Linked DNA regions of Vreelandella piezotolerans. The main gene of each other region encodes a partner of the protein of the gene in region 3 in a complex. Links are inferred from orthologs where the notes say so. Each region holds a gene or a part of one and is shown on either strand. Other genes may lie near its edges. The genes, in order: sdhD, sdhC, frdA and GYM47_RS05140.

Region 1 (2,790 bases), 2.3 Mb from region 3 along the record:
TCTACAAAGTTCGACTCTTTCGCCAGTTGATCAATGGGGTAACCGCGGTGCAGCAGTACGCCCTTGCCGCCATCGATATAGGTGATGGCAGATTGGCAGGAAGAGGTGGCCATAAAGCCGGGGTCGTAGGTAAACAGGCCTTCGGCGCCTAAGCCGCGCACGTCGATGACGTCGGGGCCAAGTGTGCCGGAATACATGGGTAGCTCGATCGTTTTGTCGAGACCGTCTACCGTCAATGTCGCTTTCCTGTCAGCCATGCTGGCCTCCTTTCGAATTCGGTTTGGGACGTAAAGTCGTTGTTTCGCATACCGCGCCGGCGAAAAGGCTTGCCCACTATAGAAGTGTGCGACATTTTGTCAATTAGCCTAAGCGCTAGCTATGCTTGTACAGAGATTGTTGTTATGAACAATTTTTGTATATGATAAATGAGGTGTTCATAGTAGCGAAGTGCCAGAGGATTGACGATACGTTAACAGGCTTATCAAACCATCAATCTCCTGTCACTATAACCATGCTGCATCGCAAAATCGACTCGGGTAGGCGGCATTTTTCTTGCACCATGGTCGAGTTAAGCCTGAGATCGGTTTGTCAGCAGGGGCTAAGGTTCTTATAATCCACGGCGCGCGACCGGCAGGTAGGTGGTCGTGCCCGACTTGGCAACGGCCGAGCCCCTTCCAGCAACCACTGCCCGCTCGGGCTATGCCCGACCTGTCGCAGAGCGGGCCAAGAGAGTGTGTATAACGCCGTGAATAGCAAACGACCCGTAAACCTAGATCTAACGACGATACATTTCCCACTACCGGCGCTAACGTCGATTACACACCGTATCACGGGTGTGATCCTGTTCGTTGGCCTGATTTTCGCTTTTTGGGCGTTGGGTAAATCCCTATCATCTCCGGCTGGCTTCGATGCTGTCAGCAGTGCCTTAGCCAACAACTTCTTTGCCAAGCTCGTTGCGTGGGGGCTGCTGTCTGCCTTGGCATTCCACTTTGTGGCAGGCATCAAGCACCTGCTGATGGACGCCAATATTGGGGTGACCTTAGAAGGTGGCGTGAAAAAAGCACAGGCGACCGTCGTGGTAAGCGCGGTTCTGATCATTCTGGCAGGAGTTTGGGTATGGTAACCAACATTACGAGTTTTGGCCGTAGCGGTCTGTCTGACTGGCTGATGCAGCGTGTTTCTGCGGTCGTGCTGGCCCTCTATACCGTTTTCGTCGTTGCTTACCTGCTGTTGAATCCGAACCTGGATTACTACACCTGGAGCGGCCTGTTCGAGCAAACCTGGATGCGTATTTTCTCGCTGCTGGCGTTTATCTCGATCGCTGCGCACGCCTGGATCGGTTTGTGGACCGTCACCACCGATTACCTCAAGTCCACTCGCCTGCGCGTGGGTGCCCAGACGCTGATCATTCTGGCCATCTTCGTGTACCTCGTGTGGGGCATTCAAATTCTGTGGGGAGCTTGATACATGTCTAACCTTCGTAGCCTGACATTCGACGCCATCATCATCGGTGGCGGTGGCTCTGGCCTGCGTGCGGCGCTCGAACTAGCAAAATCCGGTAAAAAGACAGCCGTACTTTCCAAAGTGTTCCCGACGCGCTCTCACACGGTTTCTGCTCAAGGCGGTATTACCTGTGCCATCGCCTCCGCCGACCCGAACGATGACTGGCGTTGGCACATGTACGACACGGTCAAAGGCGGCGACTACATTGCTGACCAAGACGCCGCTGAATACATGTGCTCCGAAGGCCCCAAAGCGGTCTTCGAACTGGAACACATGGGCCTGCCGTTCTCGCGTTTCGATAACGGCCGCATCTACCAGCGTCCGTTCGGCGGTCAGTCGAAGAACTTCGGTGAAGGCGGTCAGGCAGCGCGCACCTGTGCAGCCGCCGACCGTACCGGCCACGCACTGCTGCACACCCTGTACCAAAACAACCTCAAGAACAACACCACGTTCTTGAACGAGTGGTATGCAGTCGACCTGGTCAAGAACGCCAGCGGTGACGTAGTGGGCTGTATCGCCATGTGCATCGAAACTGGTGAAGTGGTGCACGTCAAATCGAAAGCCACGGTTCTGGCGACGGGCGGTGCGGGTCGTATCTACGCCTCTACCACCAACGCTCTGATCAATACCGGTGACGGCATCGGCATGGCGCTGCGCGCGGGCTTCCCGATGCAGGATATGGAAATGTGGCAGTTCCACCCGACCGGTATCTACGGTGCGGGCACCTTGGTGACCGAAGGATGCCGTGGTGAGGGTGGCTACCTGATCAACAAAGACGGCGAGCGTTTCATGGAGCGTTATGCACCGAACGCCAAAGACTTAGCGGGTCGAGACGTGGTGGCACGCTCCATGGTCATGGAGATTCTCGAAGGCCGCGGCTGTGGCGAGAAGGGTGATCACGTCTTCCTGAAACTCGATCACCTTGGCGAAGAAGTCCTTGGCAAGCGTCTGCCGGGGATCGTCGAGCTCTCCAAGACCTTCGCCCATGTCGATCCGGCGAAAGACCCGATTCCTGTCGTCCCGACCTGCCACTATATGATGGGCGGTATTCCGACCAACATCCATGGCCAAGCGATCACTCAAGACGAAAATGGTAACGACCAGATCGTCAACGGCCTGTTCGCCTGTGGCGAAGCGGCGTGTGTATCGGTCCACGGTGCCAACCGCCTGGGCGGTAACTCACTGCTCGACTTGGTGGTCTTCGGCCGTGCTGCGGGTATGTTCATCGAAGGCGCGCTGAACGAAGGTATCGAATACCTCGACGCTTCCGAGTCGGACATCGAGTTC
Region 2 (8,048 bases), 2.3 Mb from region 3 along the record:
GTCGTTATGGGGAAGACGCTCGGTTATGTTGGCGTGGCGTTAGTCGGGGCCCTGCTATTGAGCGGGTGCAGCGGGCCGGAGGAAGAGGTCTCACAAACCCAGCCTAACTCCGTGGCCGAAGAGCGCGCCTCTGAGCCGGAACCGCCAACGCAGCAGGTGGAGCCCCTGGAAGTCGTTATTTCGACGTCAGCGTCACTGCGTCCCGATCGCCGCCTAATGGTAGAAGGCGACACCAATTTGCCGGATAACGCCCAAGTGCAGGTGATTATCGAGCGGGAGCTAAGCCGCGTCCGTTGGCAAGCGCGTACGCGAGTGATGGACGGTAAATTCGAAGCGGGGCCCTTTGGTTCTGGCAGCGGCCTACCGGATGGGGGCTATTGGGTTACGGTACAGTTAGGTGAGGCTGCCGTTCAGCCAGAAAGCGTGCAGGAACGCATTGGTGGAGAAGGCGAATACTTGGCGGGAGAGCTGGTCAGCCAATCCCGCCACGGTCTAGGGCAGATAGCCACCTACTCGCGCCGTTTCTTGATTGGCAATGAACCAAGACGGACGCGCGACCAGGTGGAGGTGATTGAGGACAACTAAAGGGATGGGGAGGTAGTTGCTTTAGGCAGGACACCAGTGTGCCAGTAATACGGCATGGATAGAGATGTCACTTGGCGCTTTCGCAAAGTGTTCGATCACGAAGCGGTTATCCCGCTGGACCAAGTAATGGCCCGCCTTATGGAACACATGTGTTGGGCCGAGCAGGAGTAAATCCCCGGATGCAATGGGTGAAAAATCCGTGTCTTTGCCCGGGGTCGCCATCACGCAGGGCGCTTTCCAGTCGATCTTCAACGGCAGATGATGCGGCACGGTAATGGTCGTGGCCTGAACCTGTTCCCAGGGGAGGGGACCCGTATGGCTCAGGGTTAACAGTTGAGGTGCACTATCACCTTCTAGCAGGGTAGCCAGCGAACAATCGAGGGCATCGGCGAGCGCCACTAGACGCTCGTGGCCGATCTGTTTAATCGCCCCGGACTCCCAGTAAGAAATGGTGACATCTGACACGCCAACTTTACGTGCAAGGGCAGCCTTGTTGAGCTTGGCCCTAAGCCGCAGTTGCTTGATACGTGAGCCTAGCGATTCCATTTCATTTTCCTGTCGATGAGCTGAATCAGCTCGTTGAATGTACTTCCACCCGCAAGGTGGCGCTCTGATCATACTGAGAAAGACGCAATGTTTTCTCATGTACGAACACGAATCATAGGTACTGCGTCATACTAAGCGATTGTGCATTAGCGCGCATCTTCCTATCGACGATCCTTGAGCACTCGTTCAGACGCTTTTAAGCCAAACTCGTTCCCTTATGGAGGCTGTTGGTTGATCTAAGGGTGCGTATAATGGCGCCACGCTTAATTGCCAAAAGGATCCGTTGATGACCGTTCGCACTCGTATCGCGCCTTCTCCTACAGGCGATCCGCACGTAGGTACTGCTTATATTGCGTTGTTCAATCTCTGCTTTGCTCGTCAGCACGGCGGGCAGTTCATTCTGCGTATCGAAGATACCGATCGGGTGCGTTCGACTCCCGAGTCCGAACAGATGATTTTGGATTCCTTGCGCTGGCTGGGGTTGGAGTGGGATGAAGGTCCTGACGTTGGTGGCCCACATGGCCCTTATCGCCAAAGCGAACGTGGCGATATCTATGCGATGCACGCCCAGCGGCTGCTGGATGCTGGTCATGCTTTCAAATGTTACCGCACCAGCGAAGAGTTGGACGAACTGCGTGAGTCTCGCAAAGAGGCGGGCCTACACTTAGCGCTGAAGCCAGCCGATCTAGCCTTGGACGTCGACGAGCAGGCACGCCGTGAGCAAGAAGGCTGGCCGTACGTCATTCGTATGCACGTACCCAGCGAGGGTGTGTGTGTGGTGAGCGACATGTTGCGCGGCACGATCGAGGTCGATTGGGCGCAGGTCGATGCGCAGATTCTGATGAAGTCAGACGGTATGCCCACCTATCATCTGGCGAACGTGGTGGATGACCATCTGATGGGCATTACTCACGTACTGCGTGGTGAAGAGTGGATCAACTCCGCGCCGAAGCACCAACTGCTATATGAGTACTTTGGCTGGGAAATGCCGCAGCTCTGCCATATGCCGTTGCTGCGTAATCCGGATAAGTCCAAGCTCTCCAAGCGTAAGAATCCCACATCGATCAACTACTATCGTCGCATGGGGTTTTTACCCCAGGCCGTTACCAACTACCTAGGGCGCATGGGCTGGTCGATGCCCGACGAGCGTGAAAAATTCAGCCTGTCAGAAATGATGGCGGAATTCGATATTCAGCGCGTCTCCCTCGGTGGTCCCGTGTTCGATCTGGAGAAGTTAACGTGGCTAAACGGCGTTTACATTCGAGAAGATTTGGATGACGACGCCCTGCTTCAGGCGCTGCGCGAATGGGCGTTCAACGATGCGTACGTTAAACAGATTTTGCCGCAAGTGCGTCCACGGATAGAGACGCTTTCTCAGGTCGTACCGCTCGCTGGCCATTTCTTCTCAGGTTTGCCAGCGATCAGTAAAGATGACTTTGATAGCGTAAAGCTGGACGACGAAGAACTCGTCAAGCTGCTGCAATTCCTGGTTTGGCGTTTCGAGGCCGTTTCTGCTTGGCATAAAGACGCACTTCTGGCCGAGGTGAAAACATTGTCAGAGCACTTCGAGCTCAAAATGAAAGTGTTCTTGGCACCGGTGTTCATTGCCATCACCGGAAGTGCGTCCAGTACCTCGGTGATGGATGCGATGGCTATCTTGGGCTCCGATGTGACACGTGCGCGGTTGCGTAACGCTATTGACGTGTTAGGGGGTGTTTCCAAAAAGCAAGCGAAGCGGTTTGAAAAAGAGTACCGCGATCTGTAATTGACCCCTGGTATGAAAATGGAGAGAGCGTCGCGCGGTCTAGTTATGAACGCGTGGCGTTTTCTTCGGGAAATAGGCTTGACGAAGATCAGGCGAATCAGTAATATACGCTCCGTCTTCGCGACATGTGGGGCCTTAGCTCAGCTGGGAGAGCGCAACACTGGCAGTGTTGAGGTCAGCGGTTCGATCCCGCTAGGCTCCACCAATATCAGCCATCCCTGATGTTGATTGTCCAAGATATCTAAGGTCTGACAACGTCCCATTCGTCTAGTGGTCTAGGACACCGCCCTTTCACGGCGGGAACAGGGGTTCGAACCCCCTATGGGACGCCACTCTCTTTGTTTCTCTCCTTAAATCATTTCGATTCGCGAATAGCAATGAGTCTTCTCACTTGCCTTTTTTGCATTCCCGTCGTCTAGAACTTGCGTCTATTTCACGCGTTTTTTGTCCATATTGTGCTTGACTTGTCCACTTTTGTAACTTGGAGGATCGGGTTGTGCACAACCACATAAAGATGAAGCAAAAAATCAGCAATTTAGCGTAAGCTCTTTAAAATCAATCAGTTATATTAGGTTAAAAAATAACCAATTTAAGGTTGAGTCACTGTTCATGGCGATTGTGGGGCGTTTTCTAGTGGTTGTGAACAGGGTTATCCACAGATAGTGTGGAAAACCCTGGCTAGGCAGCGAGTGCCAAAAAGTCAAGCGTTATTCAGGTTTGCGCAGCCGTTTTAGTAGCGATGACGTGTCCCAGCGGCCGCCTTCCATACGCTGTACGTCCGCATAGAATTGGTCGACCAACGCCGTGACAGGAAGGGTGGCGTCTAACCGTCGCGCTTGCTCGAGGCATATCCCCAGATCCTTGCGCATCCAGTCCACCGCGAAACCATGGTTATACTCATCAGCAATCATTGTTTTATGACGGTTCTCCATCTGCCAAGACCCTGCAGCGCCTTTGGAAATGACGTCGATGACTTGGTGCTGATCGAGTCCGGCTTGCTCAGCAAAGTGCAGGCCTTCCGCCAAGCCTTGTACCAAGCCTGCAATGCAGATCTGATTCACCATTTTGGTGAGCTGACCACTGCTGGCAGCGCCCATGAGCGTGACGGCACGTGCGTAATGATTCAGGAAAGGGGCGACGGCATCAAAATGCGCTTGCTCGCCGCCGCACATGATGGTCAGTGCGCCGTTCTCGGCACCTTGCTGGCCGCCTGACACGGGGGCGTCAATAAACGCTACGCCATTTTCTCGACAGGCAGCATCCAGCTCCAGCGCTAAATCCGCTGACGCGGTGGTGTGATCGACGAGGTAGCTCCCGCTGGTCATGGTGCTCAGTACACCATCGCTGCCCATGGTCACTTGGCGCACATCGTCATCGTTGCCGACACACACCAATACCAAATCGGCCCCCTGGGCTGCCTCGGCGGGTGTCGCGTGAGCCGTGCCGCCAAAGGCGTTAGCCCATGCTTCTGACTTGCTTGCGGTGCGGTTGTAAACCCGCGTGGTGAGGCCCTGCTTGGCGAGGTGGCCGGCCATCGGGTAGCCCATGACGCCAAGGCCGATAAACGCAACGGTTTTGATAGATTGCATAAAGCACCTTTGTTGTTGGTAGGAAGTACGAGCAAACAAAAGGCCACCCGTGGGTGGCCTTCGTCATCCTATGCATGCATTAGCGCGTTAGCTGCCAAATCACTTGCTGGGATAGTCACGTTTTTCGTGACCGACGTACAGCTGGCGCGGGCGGCCGATTTTGTAGCTTTCGCTGAGCATTTCATGCCAGTGGGAGATCCAACCAATGGTACGCGACACCGCAAAGATCACGGTGAACATGTTGGTCGGAATGCCCATGGCTTTCAGAATGATGCCTGAGTAGAAATCGACGTTCGGATACAGTTTGCGCTCGATGAAGTATTCATCTTCGAGTGCGATTTGCTCCAGGCGCTTGGCGATTTTGAGCTGCGGGTCGTCGGCCATGCCGAGCTCGGCCAGTACTTCGTCGCAGGTCTCTTTCATCACTTTGGCGCGTGGGTCGAAGTTGCGGTAGACGCGATGACCGAAGCCCATCAGTTTGAAGGGATCGTTCTTGTCTTTCGCTTTATCCACGAAGCGCTGAATGTTCTCTTCGGAATCGTCGCCGATTTCGTCCAGCATGTTGAGCACGGCCTCGTTGGCACCGCCATGCGCAGGACCCCACAAGGCCGCAATGCCCGCGCTGATACAGGCAAACGGGTTGGCGCCAGTTGAGCCTGCCAGACGAACGGTAGAGGTAGAGGCGTTTTGCTCGTGGTCCGCATGCAGCATGAAGATGCGGTCCATGGCTTTCGCGTATACCGGGTTGATTTTGTACTCTTCGCACGGGTTGCTGAACATCATGTAGAGGAAATTCTCTGCATAGCTCAGATCGTTGCGCGGATAATTGAACGGTTGGCCCACATTGTACTTGTGCGACATGGCGGCCAGGGTCGGCATCTTGGCGATCAAACGGATCGCGCTGATGACGCGGTCTTCTTCCTGAGTGATGTCCATGTGATCGTGGTAGAAGGCTGCTAGGCCGCCCACGACACCGCACAGAATCGACATTGGGTGCGCGTCACGGCGGAACCCTTTGAAAAAGTTGTTGATCTGGTCGTGCACCATGGTGTGATTGCGAATACGTGATTCGAAATCAGCGTACTGCTCGTCGTTGGGCAGCTCACCAAACAGCAGGGTGTAGCAAACTTCTACAAAGTTCGACTCTTTCGCCAGTTGATCAATGGGGTAACCGCGGTGCAGCAGTACGCCCTTGCCGCCATCGATATAGGTGATGGCAGATTGGCAGGAAGAGGTGGCCATAAAGCCGGGGTCGTAGGTAAACAGGCCTTCGGCGCCTAAGCCGCGCACGTCGATGACGTCGGGGCCAAGTGTGCCGGAATACATGGGTAGCTCGATCGTTTTGTCGAGACCGTCTACCGTCAATGTCGCTTTCCTGTCAGCCATGCTGGCCTCCTTTCGAATTCGGTTTGGGACGTAAAGTCGTTGTTTCGCATACCGCGCCGGCGAAAAGGCTTGCCCACTATAGAAGTGTGCGACATTTTGTCAATTAGCCTAAGCGCTAGCTATGCTTGTACAGAGATTGTTGTTATGAACAATTTTTGTATATGATAAATGAGGTGTTCATAGTAGCGAAGTGCCAGAGGATTGACGATACGTTAACAGGCTTATCAAACCATCAATCTCCTGTCACTATAACCATGCTGCATCGCAAAATCGACTCGGGTAGGCGGCATTTTTCTTGCACCATGGTCGAGTTAAGCCTGAGATCGGTTTGTCAGCAGGGGCTAAGGTTCTTATAATCCACGGCGCGCGACCGGCAGGTAGGTGGTCGTGCCCGACTTGGCAACGGCCGAGCCCCTTCCAGCAACCACTGCCCGCTCGGGCTATGCCCGACCTGTCGCAGAGCGGGCCAAGAGAGTGTGTATAACGCCGTGAATAGCAAACGACCCGTAAACCTAGATCTAACGACGATACATTTCCCACTACCGGCGCTAACGTCGATTACACACCGTATCACGGGTGTGATCCTGTTCGTTGGCCTGATTTTCGCTTTTTGGGCGTTGGGTAAATCCCTATCATCTCCGGCTGGCTTCGATGCTGTCAGCAGTGCCTTAGCCAACAACTTCTTTGCCAAGCTCGTTGCGTGGGGGCTGCTGTCTGCCTTGGCATTCCACTTTGTGGCAGGCATCAAGCACCTGCTGATGGACGCCAATATTGGGGTGACCTTAGAAGGTGGCGTGAAAAAAGCACAGGCGACCGTCGTGGTAAGCGCGGTTCTGATCATTCTGGCAGGAGTTTGGGTATGGTAACCAACATTACGAGTTTTGGCCGTAGCGGTCTGTCTGACTGGCTGATGCAGCGTGTTTCTGCGGTCGTGCTGGCCCTCTATACCGTTTTCGTCGTTGCTTACCTGCTGTTGAATCCGAACCTGGATTACTACACCTGGAGCGGCCTGTTCGAGCAAACCTGGATGCGTATTTTCTCGCTGCTGGCGTTTATCTCGATCGCTGCGCACGCCTGGATCGGTTTGTGGACCGTCACCACCGATTACCTCAAGTCCACTCGCCTGCGCGTGGGTGCCCAGACGCTGATCATTCTGGCCATCTTCGTGTACCTCGTGTGGGGCATTCAAATTCTGTGGGGAGCTTGATACATGTCTAACCTTCGTAGCCTGACATTCGACGCCATCATCATCGGTGGCGGTGGCTCTGGCCTGCGTGCGGCGCTCGAACTAGCAAAATCCGGTAAAAAGACAGCCGTACTTTCCAAAGTGTTCCCGACGCGCTCTCACACGGTTTCTGCTCAAGGCGGTATTACCTGTGCCATCGCCTCCGCCGACCCGAACGATGACTGGCGTTGGCACATGTACGACACGGTCAAAGGCGGCGACTACATTGCTGACCAAGACGCCGCTGAATACATGTGCTCCGAAGGCCCCAAAGCGGTCTTCGAACTGGAACACATGGGCCTGCCGTTCTCGCGTTTCGATAACGGCCGCATCTACCAGCGTCCGTTCGGCGGTCAGTCGAAGAACTTCGGTGAAGGCGGTCAGGCAGCGCGCACCTGTGCAGCCGCCGACCGTACCGGCCACGCACTGCTGCACACCCTGTACCAAAACAACCTCAAGAACAACACCACGTTCTTGAACGAGTGGTATGCAGTCGACCTGGTCAAGAACGCCAGCGGTGACGTAGTGGGCTGTATCGCCATGTGCATCGAAACTGGTGAAGTGGTGCACGTCAAATCGAAAGCCACGGTTCTGGCGACGGGCGGTGCGGGTCGTATCTACGCCTCTACCACCAACGCTCTGATCAATACCGGTGACGGCATCGGCATGGCGCTGCGCGCGGGCTTCCCGATGCAGGATATGGAAATGTGGCAGTTCCACCCGACCGGTATCTACGGTGCGGGCACCTTGGTGACCGAAGGATGCCGTGGTGAGGGTGGCTACCTGATCAACAAAGACGGCGAGCGTTTCATGGAGCGTTATGCACCGAACGCCAAAGACTTAGCGGGTCGAGACGTGGTGGCACGCTCCATGGTCATGGAGATTCTCGAAGGCCGCGGCTGTGGCGAGAAGGGTGATCACGTCTTCCTGAAACTCGATCACCTTGGCGAAG
Region 3 (7,908 bases):
CAGCGTCAGCGGCCTGGTCAGCGCAAGCGCGTAGCGGTAGAGCGCGCGCGCCATCAGGGGTTGCGCGGGTAGCGGGAGAAATCCGGGCGGCGCTTCTCGTTGAAGGCGTTGCGCCCCTCCTGGCCCTCTTCGGTCATGTAGTAGAGCATGGTGGCGTTGCCGGCCAGCTCCTGAAGCCCCGCCTGGCCGTCGCAGTCGGCGTTGAGCGAGGCTTTCAGGCAGCGCAGCGCCATGGGGCTGTGCTGGAGCATCTCGCGGCACCAGCGCACGCTTTCCCGCTCGAGCTCGTCAAGCGGCACCACGTGGTTGACCAGGCCCATGTCGAGGGCCTGCTCGGCGCCGTACTGGCGGCAGAGAAACCAGATTTCTCGCGCCTTCTTCTGGCCGACGATGCGCGCCAGGTAGGAGGCGCCATAGCCGCCATCAAACGAGCCGACCTTGGGGCCGGTCTGGCCGAAGATGGCGTTGTCGGCGGCGATGGTCAAATCGCACATCAGGTGCAGCACGTGGCCGCCGCCAATGGCGTAGCCCGCCACCATGGCGACCACCGGCTTCGGGCAGGTGCGAATGTCACGCTGGAAATCCAGTACGTTGAGGTGATGGGTGCCCGCCTCGTCGCGGTAGCCGCCGTAGTCGCCACGAATGCGCTGGTCGCCCCCGGAGCAGAAGGCCTGTTCGCCCGCCCCGGTCAGCAGAATCGCGCCGATGGCGCTGTCGTGGCGCGCGCGGCCGAGGGCATGGATCATCTCGCTCACCGTTTGCGGGCGAAACGCATTGCGCACCTCAGGGCGATTGATGGTGATCCGTGCAATGCCCTCCTCAGCGGTGTGATAGAGGATGTCCTGGTACTCTTGCGAGGCGTCCTGCCACTTGATGGGGGCATACAGCGCCTGTTCCGTGAGTCCTTCGATCATGCTGACCTCGTGCTTATCAGGGGTGTGCGTTCTTTTTGATACGGCCGTGTTCGCGGGCGGGCCTCAGCGCAGCCAGCCCACGACCACCAGAGCCAGCGCCAACAGGCTCAACAGGGCCGCCAGGCCGTACATCAGCCATTTGTTGCGAGTGTCCTGGCCCAGGCTCAGGTCGAATAGGCCATGGCGCAGCCGGTGGGCGGCATGAAACAGCGGCAAGCACACGGCGGCGCCGATGAACAGCACGCCGGGCAGGCTGAACAGCAGGCGGGAGGCCCGCTCGTGGCCAAGCGCCTCGGCGGGCAGCAGGCCCAACGGCAGCAATAGCCCGATGAACAGAATCACCGCAGGCAAGACCACGGCAAAACAGACGCCCCCGGCACTGAACAGCCCCCACCACAGGGGCTCGTCATAGGCTTGCCGAGGCTGACCCAGGGGTGCTTTTTGATGTGAGGTTTTCATGCGCCGCCCCTCCCCAAGAGCCAGAACAACACGACCGCCACTGCCACGACCCCCGCCCACTGGCCAGCAACGATGGCACCAGCGGGCACGCTGCGCCCCGCCACGCGCAGCGGCATGACCCGAGGAAACAGCACGAAGAAGGTGGCCGCGTGATAGAGGCTGGCCACCAGCGCCAGCGCATTCAGCAGCAGCACCAGCGGCGAGCCCATAAAGGCCACCCAGCCCTGCCAGCTCGCCGGGCCCTGCAACAGCGCGAACACTCCTGCCAATAGGCAGAGAATGAAAAACACCAGCGGCACCACCGTGGCTTCGCGCAGCATATAGCGCTTGAAGAAACCGTGCTTCAGCCACCAGTTGCGCTTCAAGGGCGGCAGCCGTTGTGATGATGATTTTTCCATGAGGCACTCTCCCGACGGTTCGTTCTGGCCAATCAGCCCTTGAACAGTGCGATCAGCGTATGTTTGGCGGCCTCGACCTTGCCCTGATTGACCGCAGCGGCCGGGTCGACGTGCTTGGGGCATACCTGCGAGCAGAAGCCCACGAAGGTACAGCTCCAGACACCATCGTGGCGGTTGAGCTGCGCCATGCGCTGACGTTTGCCCTGGTCCCGGCTGTCCAGGTTGTAGCGGTGCGCCAGGGTCAGCGCCGCAGGCCCCAGAAACTCAGGGTTCAAACCAAACTGCGGGCACGCCGAATAGCACAGGCCACAGTTGATACAGTTGGCAAACTGCCGATAGCGCGCCAGCTGTTCAGGCGTTTGTGTGTGGGGCTGCGCCTGGCCGGGATCAAAGGTCTGCACCGGGTCCTGTTCGATCAGGTAGGGCTTCACCGCCGCCAGGTGCTCCAGGAACAGCGCCATGTCCACGACCAGGTCCCGCTGCACGGGGAAGTGCGCCAGCGGTTCGATACGAATCTCGCCAGGGTAGTCGCGCAGGAAGGTTTTACAGCCCAGCTTGGGAATGCCGTTGACCATGACGCCACAGGAGCCACAAATCGCCATTCGGCAAGACCAGCGGTAGCTCAGCGTGCTGTCCTGCTGCTCCTTGATATGGTTCAGCGCGTCGAGAAGCGAGGTGCTGTCCTCCACAGCAACGTCGTAGGTTTGCCAGTAGGGTTCCGCTGCGCTGTCGGGCAGGTAACGCTTGATGCTGATGTGCTTGTTCATGCCTTGCCTCCCTTGGCCGCATCCCCGTAAACCCGCGCGGCCGGGGCCGAAAAGCGGGTATCCACCGCCTGCCAGCGCAGCTCGGCGGGCGCATCACCCTGGTAAAACACCTGGCTATGCTTGAGATAGCCCACGTCGTCACGGGCCTGCAGGCCCTCGTCCAGGCGCTGGTGGGCACCCCGGGATTCGCGACGCTCCAACGCGGCCAGGCACGACGCCTCGGCGATCTCCAGCCCGTAGCCAAACTCCAGGCACTCCAGCAGCTCGGTATTGAAAATCTTGCTGGTGTCACTTACTCGCACCTGGGCATAGCGCTGGCGCAGCTGGCGAAGGGTATCCAACGCCTGCTGCATGCCTGCTTCGGTGCGGTAAATGCCGCAGCCGCTCTCCATGGCCTGCACCATGGCGTGCTTGAGCGTCACCCAGGATTCACCGCTGCCCTGGCCATCGCAGAGCGTGGCCAGCCGCGCCTGCTGCCGCTGGGCCTGCGCCTGCAAGACCGGCAGCGCCACCCAGTCGGTGCGGGCAGCCCGCTGGCTGGCCTGCTCCCCAGCCAAGCGGCCAAAGACCAGCAGCTCGGTCAGCGAATTGGAGCCCAGCCGGTTGGCCCCATGCAGGCCTACCGATGCGCACTCCCCGGCGGCGTACAGACCCGCAATGGTCGTTTCACACTGGGGATCGGTTTCGATGCCGCCCATGGTGTAGTGCACCGCAGGCCGAATCGGGATCGGCTCCTTGACGGGGTCGACATTGATATAGGATTTGGCCAGCTCGCAGATGAACGGCAGGCGCTCATGCAGATAGTCGGCGCCCAGGTGGCGAAGGTCGAGATAGACCACGTCGCTGTCGCCAAACTTGCCGGTACGCCCGGCCTGCTGCTCCTGCCAGAACGCCTGGGAGAGCTTGTCCCGAGGGCCCAGCTCCATGTACTTGTTTTCCGGCTTGCCCAGGGGTGTTTCCGGGCCCAGGCCGTAGTCCTGGAGGTAGCGGTAACCCTCCTTGTTGAGCAGAATACCGCCTTCCCCCCGGCACGCTTCGGTGATCAGGATGCCCGAGCCGGGCAGGCCGGTGGGGTGGTACTGCACGAACTCCATGTCGCGCAGCGCCACGCCGTGGCGGTAGGCCATGGCCATGCCGTCACCGGTGACGATGCCCGCATTGGTGTTGAAGCGGAACAGCCGCCCGGCCCCGCCGGTGGCCAATACCACCGCTTTGGCACGCAACAGCAGCAGCTCGCCCGTGGCGACTTGCAGAGCAATGACCCCCACCACGGCCCCTTCATGCACGGCCAAGTCCAGTACGAAGTACTCGTCGAAGCGTTCGATTTCGGGGTATTTCAACGAGGTCTGAAACAGCGTGTGCAGCATATGGAAGCCGGTCTTGTCGGCAGCAAACCAGGTGCGCGCCGTTTTCATGCCACCAAAGCGGCGCACCTGTATGCGGCCATCGGGCTGGCGGCTCCAGGGGCACCCCCAGCGCTCCATCTGCACCAACTCCCGGTAGGCGTGGCGCACGAAGTAGTCCACTACGCCCTGCTCCACCAGCCAGTCGCCCCCAGAAACCGTGTCGTCGAAGTGCGCCTGAAACGAGTCCTCGTCACTGGTCACCGCCGCCGCGCCCCCCTCGGCCGCCACCGTGTGTGAACGCATGGGATACACCTTGGACACCAGCGCGATGCGTTGCGCGTGACCGCCCTGTTTGGCCTGCTCGGCGGCCGCTATGGCGGCCCGCAGGCCAGCGCCTCCACCGCCGACGATGACGATATCCACATCCTGCTGCTGCATGGCACCCCCTTGTGCGGCTGCACTACTCATGACGGTCTTCTCATGACGCGATTCCGGCCTGCGCACGGCTTGCCGCCCTGCTGATGAAGCGACGTTATCACAGCCCAACAGGCCTTCGGCCTTGATCTAAAGCATGATTGATATGGATCAAATAACGCGCGACTTGCCTTGCCTATGCTGTTGATGACATCGGTGAAACACCACGCTGGAACTCACCCTCGGCTGTGCTCACTCAGGCAAGGCGCTACGGCTTGCCGATAACCTTATCGAGAGGTCGCCATGAACCTCAGCGCTTCGCTCCGCTCTCGCTGGTCGCTGCTCGCGCCACTGACCACCACGCTGGTGATCGCCCTGCTGCCTACCCCGACCGGGCTACCGCCCCATGCCTGGTACTTCTTCGCCATCTTTTTAGGCTGCGTGGTCGGCCTGATTTTGGAACCCCTGCCCGGCGCGGTCATCGGTCTGGTCGGCGTCACCCTTTCGGCGCTGCTTTCCCGCTGGGTGCTGTTCTCCCCAGAGCAGCTGGCCAACGACGGCTTCAACGCCGCCAACCAGGCTTTCGCCTGGGCGGTCTCGGGGTTCACCAATGCCACCGTATGGTTGATTTTCGGTGCCTTCATGTTTGCCCTGGGGTATGAAAAAACCGGGCTGGGGAGGCGTATCTCGCTGTGGCTGGTGCATGCCATGGGCAAGCGCACGCTGACCCTGGGCTACGCGGTGATGATCGCCGATGGCATTCTGGCACCTTTTACGCCGTCCAATACGGCGCGCAGCGCAGGCACCATCTATCCGGTCATTCGTAACCTACCGCCGCTGTACGACTCGCACCCCAACGACCCCAGCATGAAGCGCATGGGCAGCTTCCTGATGTGGACCGCCATTGCGGCCACCTGCGTGACCAGCTCGATGTTTCTCACCGCCCTGGCGCCGAACCTGCTGGCCATCGCGCTCACCGAAAGCGCCACGGGCATCCATATCGGTTGGGGACAGTGGTTCGTGGCGGTGGTGCCGGTGGGGGTCCTTCTGCTGCTGTTGGTGCCGCTGCTGTGCTACTGGCTGTGCGCCCCGGAGGTAAAGGCCGGGCATGAGATCTCCGACTGGGCGAAAGGGGAACTGCAGAACCTGGGCCCGCTGACCCGCCACGAAATCGTGCTGGTCATCATGGTGGTCACCGCGCTGCTGCTGTGGATCTTCGCTGGCGACCGGGTATCGGCGTCGCTGGTGGGGCTGGTGGTCATCTGCGGCATGCTGCTGACCGGCATGGTGAGCTGGAACGACATTCTCGACAACCGCGCCGCCTGGAACACCTTCGTGTGGTTTGCCACCCTGGTGGCTCTGGCGGGCGGCTTGAGCCAGGTAGGCTTCGTGGGCTGGTTCGGTAACGTAGTGGGTGGGCAGATCAGCCACTTCGACCCGCTGCTGGCCATGGTCGCCCTGGTGGTCATCTTCTATGTGTTGCACTACCTCTTCGCCAGCGTCACCGCCCATGTGACCGCCCTGCTGCCGGTCATACTAGCGGCGGCGTCGGGCATTGCGGGGCTGGACATGCAGCTGTTCATTCTGCTGTTGCTGCCCACCCTGGGCTTCATGGGCATCCTGACCCCTTATGGTACCGGTCCCAGCCCGGTGTATTACGGCAGCGGCTACTTGCCCAGCGCGCTGTACTGGCGCCTGGGGGCCATCTTCGGGCTGCTGTTCCTGGTGGCCTGGCTGGCCATTGGCCTGCCCTGGCTACTGTTGATTCAGTGAGCCATGTACCGAGTCAGCGAACCCTGCGCTGCCGCGCTTAGCGCGGCAGCGTCTGTGCCAAGTGCCCTGCCATGGCCTTCGGGTGTTCCACGTGCAGGTTATGGCCGCCCGGCAGCGCCCAGTGGCGCAGGCGCGGCGCGTGCTGCGCCAAGCGGTTGGCCAGGGTGTTGAACTTATGGTCCCGCAGGCCGGAGAAATAGCCCACGCGCAGCTCGGTCTCGGCCAGCCAATGCCATAGGGAGGGCTGCCGACCCAGCGAGGTGGCCCGCAGCATATGCGCCACGGCGGGGCCACGGTTGGCCAACCGGCGCTGTATCTGACGCTGGCGCTGTGCTGGCGTCAAATCGGCAAACACCGGCTGCTGGTACCATCCGGTCAGCACGTCGGTCAGCGGCGACTGTTCAAAGCGCTGGGCCCAGTGCTCATCGTGGGCGCGGCGCGCTTCCCGCTCTGGCGCGGCCAGCCCGGGGTGCGCGCTCTCCAACCACAGCGCCTCCAAACCGGCGGGCCGCTGGCTGGCATAATAGAGCGCCAGCCGGCCACCCAGGGAGTAGCCCAGCAGGCCATAACGCACTACGCCCGCCTCGGCCAGCGTATCGCTAAGCCAGTCATGAAAGTCCGCAAAAGAGCCCACCGCAGGCACTGTGGGCTGCCCATGCCCCGGCAGGTTCAGCGCCAGGCAGCGCACGCCCGGCAGCGCGTGTTCCAGCGCCTCGCCAAGCACCTGCCAATCGTCCTTATCGCCCAGCAGGCCGTGCAGCATCACCAGCGTAAAGGGCGACGAAGGGTCAGGATGCATGGGCTGCCTCTTTGAGCCACGCGCCCAGAGCCTGCAACGCATCGGTGGCCTGCTGATGGGGCACCGTGACCTCGATCAGCGTCACACCGGCCTCCAGCGCCTGGGTGTAGGCCTCGCAAAACGCCGCCAACGTGGTCGGTGCGGCATAGTTCAGATGAAACATGCGCGCCGCATGCTCGAACGCGAGCCCGTGGGGTTGGCGATAGTAGCGCTCCAGCAGATCGCCTTCGTCCGGCACCGGCAGCATGTGGAAAATGCTGCCGCCATCGTTATTCAGCACCACCACGACCAGCGGCGCCTGGGCCCTGGCCAGCAGCGCCAAGCTGTTGAGGTCGTGAAGCGCGCTGGTGTCGCCCAGAATCACCGTGGTGGGTTCATTAGTCGTGCAAGCCAGGCCATACGCGGTAGCCAGCAGCCCATCGATGCCCGAAGCCCCGCGGTTGGCCATCACCCGCAGCGGCGTCGAACGGGTCGAGCCCAGCATGTTCATCAACCGGGCGGGCAGGCTATTGCCCACGAACAGCGCCCCTCTGGCCAGTTGCGCCACCTGATGACACACCCCCAGCTCGGAAAACGCCGCCGTATAGCGTTCGATGCCCTGGCGGGTGCGCTGCTGAAGGCGTGCCAGGGTATGCCAGGGGGGCTGGGCGGGCCCGGCGGGCAGCGTGGCGATAGCCTCGGCGGGCGTGCACACCAGCCGCTGGGTAAGGGTGAAGTCCGGGTCCAGACGCTGGGGCAACGGGTCGACCAGCCACGCCTGCTGCCAGGGGTGGCGGGCAATCATCTGGGTCAGACGCTTGGAAATCAGCCTGCCGCCAAACTGCAGCAGCACGTTGGCGCGGCCCAGCTCGGCGCTGACCTGCGGGTCCTGCAGGGCCAGGTCCATGTGCATCAGATGGTGCGGGTCGCCGTGCAGCTGGCTTTGCAGGTCGGCCAATAGCGGCCAGCCCAACTGTTCGGCCATGGCCGCAATGGGGGCCGCCTGCTGGGGGTCATCGATGCGCCCCACCACGATCACCCCGCGCTGCTGGGTGAAAG
Region 4 (2,812 bases), 2.3 Mb from region 3 along the record:
CGGTGGGCCATGCCGATGACGACTTCTTTGGTGCCGTAACCACCGGCGCGCTGAATCAGCTCGTCCATCATCGGTACGAACGACTCACCACCCTCCAGACCGAAGCGTTTGGTGCCCGGGTACTTGGACGCTAGGTAGTTTTCTAATCCTTCCGCTGCGGTCAACCGCTCCAGCACGTGCTTGCGCACGTCATCGCTGAACTTGGGTGCGCTGCGTACCGATTCGAACCGACGCTGTAGCCAGCGCTTCTCTTCGGTATCGACGATGTGCATGATCTCGCAACCGATGGAGCGACAGTAGGTCTGCTCCAGCGCGTCGACGATGTCACGCAGCGGCGCTTTATCGATACCCAGGAAAAACGAGCCGGTTTGAAACTCGGTGTCGAGATCAGCTTTGGAGAGCTGGTGGAACGACAGGTCGAGGTCGGGAACGGGAGTGGGATTACGCAGCCCAAGCGGGTCGATATTGGCCTTCTGATGGCCACGGAAGCGATACGCGTTGATCAGCTGCAGGACTTTGACCTGCTTCTTGTTCTCACCGCTGTCGGAGGCGGCAGCTACCCGGCCCGGGCGGCTTTCACGGCCCAGTTGGTAGAACTGATCACGAATGGGGCTTAGTGGAACATCGTGGGAGGCACTGCCCTCAGGACGCGGCAGCTGATCAAAATAGCTGCGCCACTCGTCTGAGACAGAATCAGGATCGGCGAGGTACTGCTCGTAAAGCGCTTCCACGTAGTGGACATTGCCACCACTAACGTGAGAGGAACGCCACATCAACTCCATTATGCCTTGTTGCATCTCTCGGTCACCCTGCACTGATGGGGTGGTATCGGCATCGCTGCATGCATGCAACGACATCGCTATTGCCCTGCCGGCGGGGCGGGACGTTTGCCGGCGGCGCCGACCGGAGGCCGGAAGCCCTTGTTCATACACGTGGTTAAGACCACGTAGTTGCGACGCGTTTCTCATTCAGTTCATGCTCAAAAGCCGGTACTTAAAGCACCGGCTTTTAAACTTGGCTGACCACGGTGCGACGCGTCGCCGCACCGTGACGGCCCCTATGATAACAAGCGAAGCGCCACGATTTAAGTAGCTTTATGCTGCAACTTACGTGGTACACGCTTTTTCTTCATGGGATTAGATAGTTACGTAGCGTCCGCAAGCAACATTTCACGAATTTTACCAATTGCACGGGTCGGGTTAAGACCTTTCGGGCACACGGCAACACAGTTCATGATGCCACGGCAGCGGAAAACCGAGAACGGATCCTCCAAGCTGGTCAGGCGCTCACGGGTTGCGGTATCGCGGCTGTCGGCCAGGAAGCGGTAGGATTGCAGCAGGCCAGCAGGACCCACGAATTTGTCCGGATTCCACCAGAACGACGGGCACGATGTGGAGCAACACGCGCACAGAATACATTCGTATAGGCCGTCCAGTTTGTCGCGCTCTTCCGGCGACTGCAGGCGCTCAATGGCCGGTGCCGGGGTGTCGTTCTGCAGATACGGCTGGATACGCTCGTACTGTTTATAGAACAGCCCCATGTCGACCACCATATCGCGGATGACCGGAAGACCAGGCAGCGGGCGAAGTGTCAGCTTGTTGTTTTTCACGACGTCTGACAGCGGCGTGATGCACGCCAGGCCGTTTTTGCCATTCATGTTCATGCCGTCGGAACCGCAAACACCCTCACGGCAGCTGCGGCGATAGGCCAAACCGCTGTCTTGCTCTTTCATCAGATGCAGAACATCCAGCACCATCAGATCGCGGCCTTTGGTATCGACCTGAAACTCCTGCATATAAGGTGCGGAGTCGGTTTCCGGATTGTAGCGGTATACGGATACCTGAAGATTGGACATGGTGACTCCCTCTCGTCGGTGCGAAGATTAGTAGGTACGAACCTTGGGCTCGAACGTATCGACGGTTTTCGGCTTGAAGTTGACGTCGCGCTTCTTCAGCTCTTTGCTGGCCGGGAAGTAGAGCGAGTGTTTCAGCCAGTTGACATCATCACGGTCAGGGTAGTCGTAGCGCGAGTGGGCACCACGGCTCTCTTTACGCTCGAGGGCAGCAATCGCCGTTGCTTCTGCCACTTCCATCAGGTTGTCCAGCTCCAGCGCTTCGACACGAGCCGTGTTGAACGCGTTGGATTTGTCCGGCAGGTGCGCATTGGCAATGCGGCCACGCAGGTCCGCCAGCTTTTTGACACCTTCTTGCATGTTTTTCTCTTCACGGAATACACCGAAAGAGTTCTGCATGATGTCTTGCAGCTCGGCTTTCAGTGCCGGAATGCTTTCGCCACCCTCTTCGGATTCGTTCCAGCGCGTGATGCGCTTCATGGCGAACTCGATGTCCGACTCGGAAGCGTCGAGGTATTCGATACCTTCGTTCAGCGCGCCTTCGATGAACATACCCGCAGCACGGCCGAAGACCACCAAGTCGAGCAGTGAGTTACCGCCCAGGCGGTTGGCACCGTGGACCGATACACACGCCGCTTCGCCACAGGCGAACAGGCCGTTGACGATCTGGTCGTTACCATTTTCGTCTTGAGTGATCGCTTGGCCATGGATGTTGGTCGGAATACCGCCCATCATATAGTGGCAGGTCGGGACGACAGGAATCGGGTCTTTCGCCGGATCGACATGGGCGAAGGTCTTGGAGAGCTCGACGATCCCCGGCAGACGCTTGCCAAGGACTTCTTCGCCAAGGTGATCGAGTTTCAGGAAGACGTGATCACCCTTCTCGCCACAGCCGCGGCCTTCGAGAATCTCCATGACCATGGAGCGTGCCACCACGTCTCGACCCGCTAAGTCTTTGGC

Evidence for each region.
Region 1: frdA (region 3) and sdhD share a complex: the UniProt entries of both Escherichia coli proteins name them as parts of the enzyme complex. The link is inferred for Vreelandella piezotolerans from one-to-one orthologs.
Region 2: frdA (region 3) and sdhC share a complex: the UniProt entries of both Escherichia coli proteins name them as parts of the enzyme complex. The link is inferred for Vreelandella piezotolerans from one-to-one orthologs.
Region 4: frdA (region 3) and GYM47_RS05140 share a complex: the UniProt entries of both Escherichia coli proteins name them as parts of the enzyme complex. The link is inferred for Vreelandella piezotolerans from one-to-one orthologs.

Annotation. Positions count from the first base shown.
Region 1 is NZ_CP048602.1:1,102,537-1,105,326, forward strand. It holds sdhD (succinate dehydrogenase, hydrophobic membrane anchor protein), read left to right. Parts: upstream 1-1,116; coding sequence 1,117-1,464; downstream 1,465-2,790. Other genes in the region: gltA (citrate synthase), read right to left, coding at 1-257; sdhC (succinate dehydrogenase, cytochrome b556 subunit), read left to right, coding at 746-1,123; sdhA (succinate dehydrogenase flavoprotein subunit), read left to right, coding at 1,468-2,790. UniProt on the Escherichia coli protein: Membrane-anchoring subunit of succinate dehydrogenase (SDH).
Region 2 is NZ_CP048602.1:1,096,923-1,104,970, forward strand. What follows is about bases 5,053-8,048. They hold sdhC (succinate dehydrogenase, cytochrome b556 subunit), read left to right. Parts: upstream 5,053-6,359; coding sequence 6,360-6,737; downstream 6,738-8,048. Other genes in these bases: gltA (citrate synthase), read right to left, coding at 5,053-5,871; sdhD (succinate dehydrogenase, hydrophobic membrane anchor protein), read left to right, coding at 6,731-7,078; sdhA (succinate dehydrogenase flavoprotein subunit), read left to right, coding at 7,082-8,048. In the rest of the region: GYM47_RS05090 (hypothetical protein), read left to right, coding at 7-585; GYM47_RS05095 (helix-turn-helix domain-containing protein), read right to left, coding at 607-1,131; gltX (glutamate--tRNA ligase), read left to right, coding at 1,418-2,896; GYM47_RS05115 (NAD(P)-dependent oxidoreductase), read right to left, coding at 3,604-4,485; more of gltA, read right to left, coding at 4,585-5,052. UniProt on the Escherichia coli protein: Membrane-anchoring subunit of succinate dehydrogenase (SDH).
Region 3 is NZ_CP048602.1:3,443,865-3,451,772, forward strand. Bases 1,929-4,784 are described here. They hold frdA (fumarate reductase (quinol) flavoprotein subunit), read right to left. Parts: upstream 4,323-4,784; coding sequence 2,535-4,322; downstream 1,929-2,534. Other genes in these bases: GYM47_RS15795 (succinate dehydrogenase/fumarate reductase iron-sulfur subunit), read right to left, coding at 1,929-2,538; GYM47_RS15805 (anion permease), read left to right, coding at 4,602-4,784. Outside these bases: menC (o-succinylbenzoate synthase), read right to left, coding at 1-54; menB (1,4-dihydroxy-2-naphthoyl-CoA synthase), read right to left, coding at 54-914; fumarate reductase subunit FrdD, read right to left, coding at 978-1,373; GYM47_RS15790 (fumarate reductase subunit C), read right to left, coding at 1,370-1,771; more of GYM47_RS15795, read right to left, coding at 1,804-1,928; more of GYM47_RS15805, read left to right, coding at 4,785-6,071; menH (2-succinyl-6-hydroxy-2,4-cyclohexadiene-1-carboxylate synthase), read right to left, coding at 6,109-6,870; menD (2-succinyl-5-enolpyruvyl-6-hydroxy-3-cyclohexene-1-carboxylic-acid synthase), read right to left, coding at 6,860-7,908. UniProt on the Escherichia coli protein: Two distinct, membrane-bound, FAD-containing enzymes are responsible for the catalysis of fumarate and succinate interconversion; fumarate reductase is used during anaerobic growth, and succinate dehydrogenase is used during aerobic growth.
Region 4 is NZ_CP048602.1:1,104,850-1,107,661, reverse strand. It holds GYM47_RS05140 (succinate dehydrogenase iron-sulfur subunit), read right to left. Parts: upstream 1,856-2,812; coding sequence 1,145-1,855; downstream 1-1,144. Other genes in the region: sdhA (succinate dehydrogenase flavoprotein subunit), read right to left, coding at 1,883-2,812; GYM47_RS05145 (2-oxoglutarate dehydrogenase E1 component), read right to left, coding at 1-797. UniProt on the Escherichia coli protein: Two distinct, membrane-bound, FAD-containing enzymes are responsible for the catalysis of fumarate and succinate interconversion; the fumarate reductase is used in anaerobic growth, and the succinate dehydrogenase is used in aerobic growth.